Regions from separate parts of the Endozoicomonas sp. ALB115 genome, predicted to be linked through region 1. Evidence: predicted binding sites of a transcription regulator. Region 1 holds the regulator's gene; the other holds the start of a gene.
What was found. The regulator PhoB, encoded in region 1, activates phosphate uptake and scavenging genes when phosphate is short. The targets are predictions, from matches to a motif close to TGTCATANNNNTGTCANA.
Positions count from the first base shown of each region.

Region 2: a site for PhoB is predicted at 1,444-1,461, ahead of ACO6VE_RS06210 (Na/Pi symporter). Genes of this name have one in related genera too.

Region 1 covers NZ_JBLYZG010000044.1:2,143-7,378, forward strand. Annotated here, with positions in the region: gene ACO6VE_RS17235 (DUF3050 domain-containing protein) at 1-172, opposite strand, end outside; gene ubiA (4-hydroxybenzoate octaprenyltransferase) at 330-1,235, shown strand; gene phoB (phosphate regulon transcriptional regulator PhoB) at 1,469-2,158, shown strand; gene phoR (phosphate regulon sensor histidine kinase PhoR) at 2,274-3,602, shown strand; gene ACO6VE_RS17255 (H-NS family nucleoid-associated regulatory protein) at 3,716-4,156, opposite strand; gene ACO6VE_RS17260 (SpoVR family protein) at 4,526-5,236, opposite strand, start outside.
Region 2 covers NZ_JBLYZG010000009.1:34,040-39,275, reverse strand. Annotated here, with positions in the region: gene ACO6VE_RS06210 (Na/Pi symporter) at 220-1,392, opposite strand; gene ACO6VE_RS06205 (hypothetical protein) at 1,664-3,418, opposite strand; gene moeA (molybdopterin molybdotransferase MoeA) at 3,787-5,025, opposite strand; gene mobB (molybdopterin-guanine dinucleotide biosynthesis protein B) at 5,105-5,236, opposite strand, start outside.

The DNA of each region.
Region 1 (5,236 bases):
GCTGCATGGAAGTAAACTCAAGCTGCAATCTTTTCGCCAGCGACATAAAATCCCATACAGCAAATACATGAGCTTCCATAAAGGCCGACAACGTCTCCACACTGTTAATTTTCTGGTAGATGGAGTGATTGAAAAGTTGTTCTTGAAGAGGGCGTAAGTCTTCTGTAAACATGATAGTCTCCCGCTATAAGCAATTTGCTCTGGTAGGCCGACAAGACTACATAGATATTGGACACATGGCAGCCTGTGCTCATTTTTTTATCGGCAAAACATGTGTCGGCTGGAAGGCCCTGACTATATTTCCAAAACACAGAACTCCAAGGGCGCAGATGAAATTTATACAATCGATAACAGGCGCTGATAAATGTGCAGAGCTGCTGGATCAGCACGTACCACGCTGGAAAGACTTTATTCAACTGGCTCGCCTTGATCGCCCCATTGGCATTTATCTACTGCTATGGCCAACACTCTGGGCGCTCTGGCTCGCGGCCGAAGGCATACCCTCTGTTGGTAATCTGGTGGTTTTCATTCTTGGGGTGGTGCTGACCCGCAGCGCTGGCTGTGTTGTTAATGACTATGCTGACCGACATTTTGATGGTCATGTAAAACGAACCCGGCAACGTCCGTTGGTGACCGGAAAGATAACCCCGAAAGAAGCCCTGATATACGCCGCCAGCCTGTTTTTCGTGGCCTTTCTCCTGGTGTTGACCACCAATGCCCTGACCATCTATCTCTCCTTTGCCGCCCTGCTACTCGCCTCAGCCTACCCTTTTGCCAAACGACACACGTATCTGCCGCAAGTGGTATTGGGTGCCGCATTTGGCTGGTCCATCCCCATGGCATTTGCCGCCGAGGCCGACACACTGACCACTCAGACATGGCTGTTGTTTATCGCCAATCTGTTATGGACTGTCGCCTACGATACCCAGTATGCCATGGTGGACCGAGATGATGATCTGCAGATCGGCATTAAGTCCACCGCCATTTTATTTGGCGAAATGGATAATCTGATTATTGCCTGTTTTCAGACGTTTACCCTGATAGCCCTGCTGATGCTGGGTTTACAGCTGGAATTAGCCTGGCCATTCTATGTCAGCCTTGTTGCCGCCGCCGCAGGTTTTACCCACCAGCAATGGTTAACCCGCAACCGTGAAAGGGATCCTTGTTTCAAAGCCTTTCTTTCTAATCATTGGGTTGGTGCCGCCATATTTCTCGGTCTGGTCTGTTCTCTGTGATGACTGACTGAAACACCTGAATTTGAAGGTTGAGCCGAAAGCGCTCAACCTTCACCTCCCCTTTATCACTTCAACGACGGGAAAACAGTAACTCATGGGTTGGACAACCCGCAAAAAGTCCATCAAATTTTCCTCAACGTCATTTTTCTGTAACATTCCCTCGCTGTAATACCTGTCATAAAGATAAACGGTTACCAAAGCAATCTTCTCTCATTCAACCCCGGGGTATTCTCATGTCTGGCAAAACAATTCTAATTGTGGATGATGAAGCACCCATCAGGGAAATGGTCGCTATGGCGCTGGAAATGGCTGGTTATCAGTGCCTGGAAGCAGCTGATGCAAAGCAGGCGCACTCACTGGTGGTGGATAACCGACCCGATTTGATCCTTCTGGACTGGATGCTACCGGATATCTCGGGTATCGAACTGGCCAGACGACTTAAGCGTGACCAGCTGACAGCAGAAATTCCGATCATTATGTTGACCGCCAAAGGGGAAGAAGACCATAAAATCCAGGGGCTGGAAACCGGTGCGGATGATTACATCACCAAGCCTTTCTCCCCCCGCGAGCTCGCTGCCCGACTTAAGGCCGTACTGCGCAGAACTCATGGAATGGACGAACAGTCGGCTATCGTCGTCAAAGGACTGGAACTGGACCCTGTCAGCCACCGGGTCAGTATTGATGGCAACCCGGCCGAAATGGGGCCAACGGAATACCGGCTGCTGCAGTTCTTCCTGACTCATCAGGAGCGAGCCTATTCCCGTGGGCAGTTGCTTGACCAGGTCTGGGGTGGCAATGTGTATGTTGAAGAGAGAACGGTGGATGTCCATATTCGCCGCCTGAGAAAAGCGCTGGGCAGTGGCTATGAGAATTACATTCAAACCGTCAGAGGTACTGGCTACCGTTTTTCCACTAAAGCGTAGAATGCTGGAATTCAATGAAAATGGCTTCAGTGACGTTTTCCTCATCACCACCTGATGACATAAGAATGATGGTCAGGATCAATCACCATAAGCTCAACAAACTGCGGAACTGCCTGTGACCACCTCTGCCCGATCCTGGTTTACTGGTCGAATAGTGTCAATGCTTGCCATCGGGCTGCTGGTCGGCTGGCTGGCGGACCGGATTTTTCTGGGGCTTTTTCTTGCCACATTATTCTACCTTCTCTGGAGCCACCAGCAACTGCACCGATTGCTGATATGGCTTGATAAGGCTGCCCACAAAGAGCTGGATCCCCCGGAAAGCACAGGCGTATGGGGTGAGATCTTTGACGGTATTTATAGAATTCAGCGCAAACACAACCGCTCAAAACAGCGACTTGCCAGCGTGATAGAACGCATACAGGATTCAACGGCAGCATTAAACGACGGAATCGTCATGGCCGACCAGAATGGTTCCCTTGAGTGGTGGAACCGTGCCGCCGGAGAGTTACTGGGCCTGCAAATGCCCGATGACCAGGGACAGCTCCTGACAAACCTGGTCAGAAATCCAAAATTTGCCCGCTATATGAACAATAGCCACGGCAAAGAGCCCATTAAGATCGATTCACCGGTGCATGAGAGCCGACAGCTTCAAATAGCCATTACCGTTTATGGGCAGGGCAATCGACTTCTATTGGTCAGGGATGTCAGCCGGTTGCATCAGCTTGAAATCATGAGAACCGATTTTGTTGCCAATGTTTCCCATGAATTGAGAACACCTCTAACCGTGATTTCCGGTTACCTGGAGACCATGAGTGACGGTATAGCAATGAATCCGGATACACCGCCCATCTTTAATCGTGCCCTTGGTCAAATGCAGGAGCAGGCAACCAGAATGCAGCGACTGATTGAGGATCTTTTGTTACTTTCACGGCTTGAAGCGACGGAACCGGAAAGAATAAGTCAGTCAGTGACGCTTAAGTCTCTGCTTGCCGGTATCGTTAACGACGCCAAAGCATTGAGCGGTGAAAATCAGCACCAGTTACAACTTGAATGCGACGATGATGCCTTATTAACGGGTGATGCCGTGGAGCTGCGCAGTGCCTTTTCTAACCTGGTTTATAACGCTATCCGCTATACCCCGTCTGGAGGAAAGGTGCAGGTGAAGTGGTGGCAGGATCAGGAAGGTGGACACCTGATGGTTCAGGACAATGGTGTTGGCATTGACCCCGTTCATATTCCAAGACTGACTGAGCGTTTTTATCGGGTGGATAAGAGCCGCAGTCATGCCACAGGGGGGACCGGTCTTGGACTGGCGATTGTAAAACATGTGTTATTAAGGCATGAAGGTCGTATCAGTATCAGTAGTCATCCGGGAAAAGGCAGTCGTTTTATATGTCACTTTCCCCTGTCGAGAATCAAGCATGCCAACGTCGTCAACGTATAGCAGGCCGGTTGAACACGATCTTTCCGGTAAATGATGATATTAACGCCGTATTTGCCAAAATAGAAAATAAAAAAGGGTCTGCAAGACCCTTTTTTATTCAGAGCGAATAAAACTTACTCTTCGATCTGTTCCAGAGCGCAGTCCAGACGCTTCTTGCCAGTACGCTCCAGGTACGCCTGGAAATCACGTGGCAGACGGCCAGTAGTGGCACCTTCCCACTTAATGCGCTCACCCGCTTCGTTCTCGTATTCAAAAGTGTACTTTTGAATGTTTCTGCGACGCTTCTGTACTGTCTCTTCCGGTTCCAGATTACCCACACCCAGATCATTCATGGAAACACCACGGTCGGCCATAATCTGCTTGATGGCTTCAATGCTTTCCTGCTTCTTCTTACGCTTCTCTTCGTCTTTGGCACGCGCTTCCTGCTTCTCAGTCAGCACATCGTTCAGACGGGAAATGATGCGCTCCAGATCTTCCGCGTGTACATCTTTAAACAGTGAGCGAATACGGGTTTTGCTGCTGAGGCGATGCAGAACTTCTTCAAAAATATTCATTTACTCTACGACTCCTTGGTCTTGATAGAACTTCCTACTTAGGAATAAAGATGTTCAATTCGATGAACTTTATACAGCAAGATTTTTTTAGATGGAAGTACCATTATATAAATTTTAAAAATAATGTGAATCACTGATAGTAAAAACTGTCAGTTTATTAATCCAAAATCAGGCAGGTTGTTTTTTTGATCAAAAGGAATAAGTTGTATAACTCCGATATGGATCATGTTGAATGGGAACCACAAAGGACACAAAGAGCACGAAGAAGAGCTTTTCTTTTCCTTTGTGCTCTTTGTGTCCTTTGTGGTTCAAAAATTAATGGATAGTTACTTAATATTTACCGTAAGCGTACCAGCAATCAATCGACGTTTATTTGCGTTTCTTATTCTCACTGCACTGCCAGCTTTGAGTGACTGCGCCATTTTCAAACGACTCAATCTCCACATCAAACTGCCAGATCCGGTGTATATGCTTCAGCAGCTCATCGGTCTCTTTTCCCAATGGCCGACCTTCATGCTGGTAATGACGGAGGGTCAGCATGCGGTCACCCCGGATATTGACATTATAAACCTGAATGTTTGGTTCCCGATTGCCGAGGTTATACTGAGCGGCCAGTGACTCACGGATGGCTTTATAGCCTGTTTCATCGTGAATACTGTCCACCTCAAGATAAGTGCGGGACTCATCATCCAGAATTGAAAACAGTCTTAAATCTCGCATCACTTTGGGTGACAGAAACTGCAGAATAAAGCTTTCATCCTTAAAGTTTTTCATGGCAAAGTGCACAGTATCCAGCCAGTCGCTACCGGCAATATCCGGAAACCACTCCCGGTCTTCATCGGTAGGGTTTTCACAAATACGACGAATATCCATAAACATATTGAAGCCGAGGGTGTATGGATTGATACCACTGTATTGCGGGCTATCAAAAGGCGGCTGATAGATAACACTGGAATGGGAGTGAAGAAACTCCAGCATAAAACCATCGGACACCTTGCCCTCATTGTATAGCTCATGCAGAAGGTGGTAATGCCAGAAACAGGCCCACCCCTCATTCATCACCTGAGTCTGTTTCTGAGG
Region 2 (5,236 bases), on a different contig from region 1:
CAGTCGACCGTACTCCCCGGTACGGCGCTCCTTCACAAAATCCCTTAGAGCGACAAAGTCCTTCGCGATATTCGGGGCAGTTTATGAAATATCCGGGCTGGTGCATAAAAGCGTTAATACCCGTACACCACGTTCTGTTTCATGGGGTTAAGCCTGCAAAAAAAAACCTGCTGTGCAGCCAAGGCACAGCAGGTTTTTTTGCAGGAGGAATCTTACCGATCACGCTGTCAGGAAAATAAGGACACCTGGCAGAATGAAGAAGGCGATGAACAGATAGGCAAATGCATACATTCTGTTTCTGGCTGCCAGATCAGACAGTTTGTCAGCCATATACAGCGGGATCTCTCTCAGCCACTTGATCCCGTAAATCAGAACTACGGCACAGAGGTTAAAGAAGAAATGCACCATGGCGATGGTCAGTGCCGGCAGGGCCGCAGGACCGGTAATTGCCGTGGCAGCCAGCAGGGCGGTAATGGTTGTACCGATATTGGCACCCAGGGTGAAAGGGTACATCTGTCGTACAGTAAACAGACCATTGGCCACCATTGGAACCATCAGGCTGGTGGTGGTTGAGGACGACTGAACCATCACGGTCATGGTCATACCGGACAGAATGCCGCTGATCGGACCCCGGCCAATGGACTTGTGCAGGGCATCTTTGGCTTTACCCACCATGACCTTTTTGAGCAGCTTGCCCAGACGAACCACCGAGAAAAAGATCAGGACAATACCGATACCAATCATGGCAATACCTGCCAGTGTGCTGTCCGGCAGTACCGATACAAAACCTTTGACAATGTCTTCAGCCGGAGAGGTTAACGGGTCAATAAAATTCAGGCCTTTCATTGACATATTCTGACCGCCAACCAGCATGCTGGCTACCGATACAGAAAGCTTGCTCAAAACGCCTGTGAACAGCTCCAGAGGCAGAAGAATGAGAACCGCCAGCCAGTTAAAGAAGTCATGAACGGTAGAGGCGGCAAACGCCTGCTTGAACTCTTTATGGCAGCGAATATGACCAAGACTTACGATGGTGTTGGTGATGGTTGTGCCGATGTTGGCACCCATAATCATCGGGATGGCCAGGTGAACCGGCAGGCCGCCAGCGACCAGGCCGACAATAACAGAGGTGACTGTACTGGAAGATTGTACGAGCGCTGTCGCCAGTGTGCCCGCCAGCAGACCCATAACGGCATTGTTGGCAAAGCTGAACAGCTGTGCTGCGGCTTCACTACCACCCACCGCCATTTTAAAGCCGGAGCCGATGACACTAACAGCTACCAGCAGAGCGTAAATCCATAGAACAACGCGCAGCCAGATACGACCGTAATGTCGCGTGGTCATGGTTTCGAAATCAGCGCCCTGTGAAGAAGCAGATGTCATTTCAGACATAGAGAGTGCACCCCGGTGCATATAAAGTTGATGCTAAAAGTATCGAGTCTTTATTACAGTTTTATGACAACTTCTTCACAAACAATCAGCAGATTTTCTTTTTCGGGGGCTAAGTAGTTAACCAAATGAAATCCTATTTTCTGACTAAGTGGTCAGTCACTCTGCTGCGTTACAACTCCGGTCACATAGCTACGGCTATGCTCCCTTCATTGTGCCTTGCATAGTAACTGCCCACTTAGCCAGAAATATACGATTCCATTTGGCCAACTACTTAACAGTCTGAAGCGCTCTCTTGATCGACCTGTTTTTGCAAAAAGTCGATCATATATTTTCTGTCTTCTTTCGGTTTTTCCCTGGCTCTGACGATCTCTTTATCCAACAGTTCTTGCGGTTTTTCCGGTTGGGACTTGAAGGTGGTGAGCTGGTGTTTTAACAGCCATCCTGCGATATAGGGATCACTGAACTCCAATGCTCTCTCCAGGATACGTGGCGCAAATGGTCGCAATTCCTCAAGGGATGCGCCTCCCACCTCTAATAACCAGTCTATTGGCTGGTGGGTGTAGATGGGCTCCACCACTTCTTCCCGGGAAAGATAGCCATCAAAATAACTGAGCAATGCCGAGGTGGCTTTACCGGGGTTCTGTTTGGCCTGGTGATTATCCATCAGCCATTGGGCTACCCGGGTATTATAATGGCTCATGGCCTGCTCAAATTGATGCTGGGCTTGCAGATTGGCTCCCTGATCAATCAGCCATCGGGCGTTGGCAAGATACCCGCAGTAAAGGGAGGTATTCAGAGCCTGGTTGAGCAGCGCAGCGGAGGCTTCGGGTGTCAGGCTTGCCCCATTGGCCAGCAGCCAGTCTGCCTGAATGGCCATATCGATATGAGTCTCAGCAATAACCTCCAGCAATGTTGTATTGATATCGTTGCTGAACGAGCCGATGCCCTGGGATCGCCTGTTGATTGATGGGGCGGTTGCTGTGGTGGTCAGGTGTTCTGTTATGTTGCCGGGCTGATTGGGATCTGACCGGGATTTCAGCTGGCGCAACGTTGTCATCGCTGTTTTGATATTTGCCCCGTTTTCCAGGCACCATTGTGCAGTTCTGGTATACCCCTGCAAAATAGCGTGGGGCAACAGCTTATCCAGTCTTTCGGATTCTGTCAGTTTCCTGAGTTCTTTACCCACCAGCGGTGTCAGCTCCAGATCCTTCCCGAACCGCCCTGAATTCTCGGCTTTACGCTGTTGGAGTTGCTGTAATTCACGACACTTTTCAAGCTGTGCAAACGCGGCATCCGGCAGATCGCTGGTTTCCCTGAGCCTGCCGACTTCCCTGGATTTAAGGTTTATTTTCGCGGTGACGACCGGATGCACTGGACCATCATCAAGTTCAGCCCAGAGTGTTTCTTTCATTGCCCAATTGACCAGAGTTTCATCATGCTTCCATTGTTGACCGGTCCGGCTGACATCAAACAATAACTGATCGTCGACCCATGGGTTAAGAATCCAGTCCTCCAGGGCCAGAAAATCACTGTGAATCTCTGCTCTGAGGCGCTGGTCAGGGATATACCGGTCACTGTAAGGTATGACCCGCTGATAAATTGACCTGACGGTAAATGCACTCTGTCGAACCTCCGCCTCCGGGTGATTATGGAGAGTTTCGGTTGGTGGCGGTGCTGGCAGATCCGTTTTGCTGGCAGGCGGAGGAGGTAGTTTTGGATGGGCGGGATGGGTGGTCAATGTGCGTGAAGTATTTACGACGGGGGCAGGTAATCTCTGGCCCGGCGGCGTTTGCCTGACGTAACAGTCAGAAGCGTGGCTTGGCTGTAAGCTAAACCCAAGGTATCCGGACATCCGGTTGGCTGGTACATGGCTCCCGATATTGTCAGCCCCCCTGCCGGGACTTGTGTTAACCTCTCCGGTGTGCTGCTGAAGATGGCCACTGCTGTTATGTTGATGAATACAGCCCTTGGCGGCCTGTCTGTAGTACTCTCTGGAGAGAGGGGCCTTGAAATGGGCGTTATCCACGTTTCCACCAGTTCTTTTACGGAAGCATATAAAAATTGACCCGATATTCGATATTAAGTTCCACATCGGTGGTCATCGAGTGAAGGATAAACGTTAGTTTAAATTAGAAGGGAAATGGGAATAGCCTCGCGAATAAACGAGCAGGCTATTCTTATAGTGGCTAGTGCAGCTAGGACATGGTTTCAATGAGTTTGACGGGTTGTCGTGCCCCCGCACTCCGTTCGTCCTGAGCCTGTCGAAGGGCGGAAACTCCGGACTCTGATAGATCGTGCCAAGCACCCTTCGTCCGTGCATCCTGAGCGGAGCCGAAGGACGCTCAGGGTGAACGGAGACTGTACACGTCAAACTCGTTGAAACCATGTACTGGTTTATTTCAGCAGGTCATCAAACAGCTGCACATTCACCAGCTCACCCGCTGGTTTATCACCGTCTTCTTCCGCCAGTACGATATAGCAGTCAGAATGACTCATGGTGCTGAGAACTCCAGACCCCTGATGACCGCTTGACATAACCTGCAGTTCACCGGATTCCCGGTAAACCAGCTTTGCCCTCTGGAAATCCCGGCGTCCCGGGCGCTTTCTGAGCGGGGTTTCCGTCGCCAGTGTAAGCTCCACTTTTGGTTCCGGTTGCTGGTGCATCATATGGCGTAATGCTGGCGCGGCCAGCTGCTGGAAGGTGACGGTAGCCGATACCGGGTTACCGGGCAGGCCAAAGAAGACACTGTTCGGGAGCTGTCCAAAGGCAAACGGCTTGCCCGGTTTGATGGCCAGTTTCCAGAAGCCGGTTTCTCCCAGCTCATCAAGAATGTCTTTGGTGTAATCCGCATCGCCGACAGAAACGCCTCCGGAGCTGATCACTGCGTCAGCTTCCTGATCGGCTTGCAGAAAGGCTTCTCTTAACGCCGCTTTATCATCAGGAATTCTGCCAAGGTCGATGATGTCGACGGCCATTTTTTTCAGCATGGCTTTGATAACAAAACGATTACTGTCGTAAATATCACCCTGTTTCAGTGGCTCACCGGGCAGCTTTAATTCATCACCTGTGGAAAATACCGCAACTTTGACTTTCCGGTAGACCGTGACATTGGCAATACCCAGCGAGGCCAGCAGCCCGATATCCTGAGGGCGAACTCTCCGGCCCGGTGTGAACACCCGGGTGCCTTCCGGAATATCTTCCCCCGCTGTTCGGATATTGTTACCGGGCTGGTCCGGTTTCCGCAGAAATCGAATGCCTTGTTCTGTGGTTTCAGTCTGCTCCTGCATGACCACCACATCGGCACCTGCTGGAAGGCTGGCCCCGGTCATAATGCGGATACAATGTCCGGCGGGAATCTCCCCGGAAAAAGGGTGACCGGCCAGGGACTGGCCTGCCAGGGGTAAAGTATCACGGTTGTGCAAATCCTTCAGCGCCAGGGCATAACCATCCATGGCCGAGTTGTCATGGGAGGGCACATTGATGGGCGATACGATAGGCTCTGCGAGTACCCTGCCAAGGCTGTCTTCCAGGGCAACGGTCTCGGTTTCGGATACTGGCTTGACACTGCTGATCAGCGTTGCCAGGGCTGTTTCCAGCCTTATTAATCCATCAGTGGCACAGCAGTCACTCATGATTGCCCTCGTTCATTGACCATAGCGGGTGGAAAAAATAGCGTGTTTAACTCTCTGTGATGCCAGGTGGTGATGCAAGCTATTTTTCATGACAATAGTTTTCAATAAAGCTGGCAATATGTTCTGGGCTGTTGATATCCAGTTCTGCCAGATGACCAGGAAGGTTGATGCCGGGATTGCCATCCCAGGCGATGGCGATGATATGGGGGTC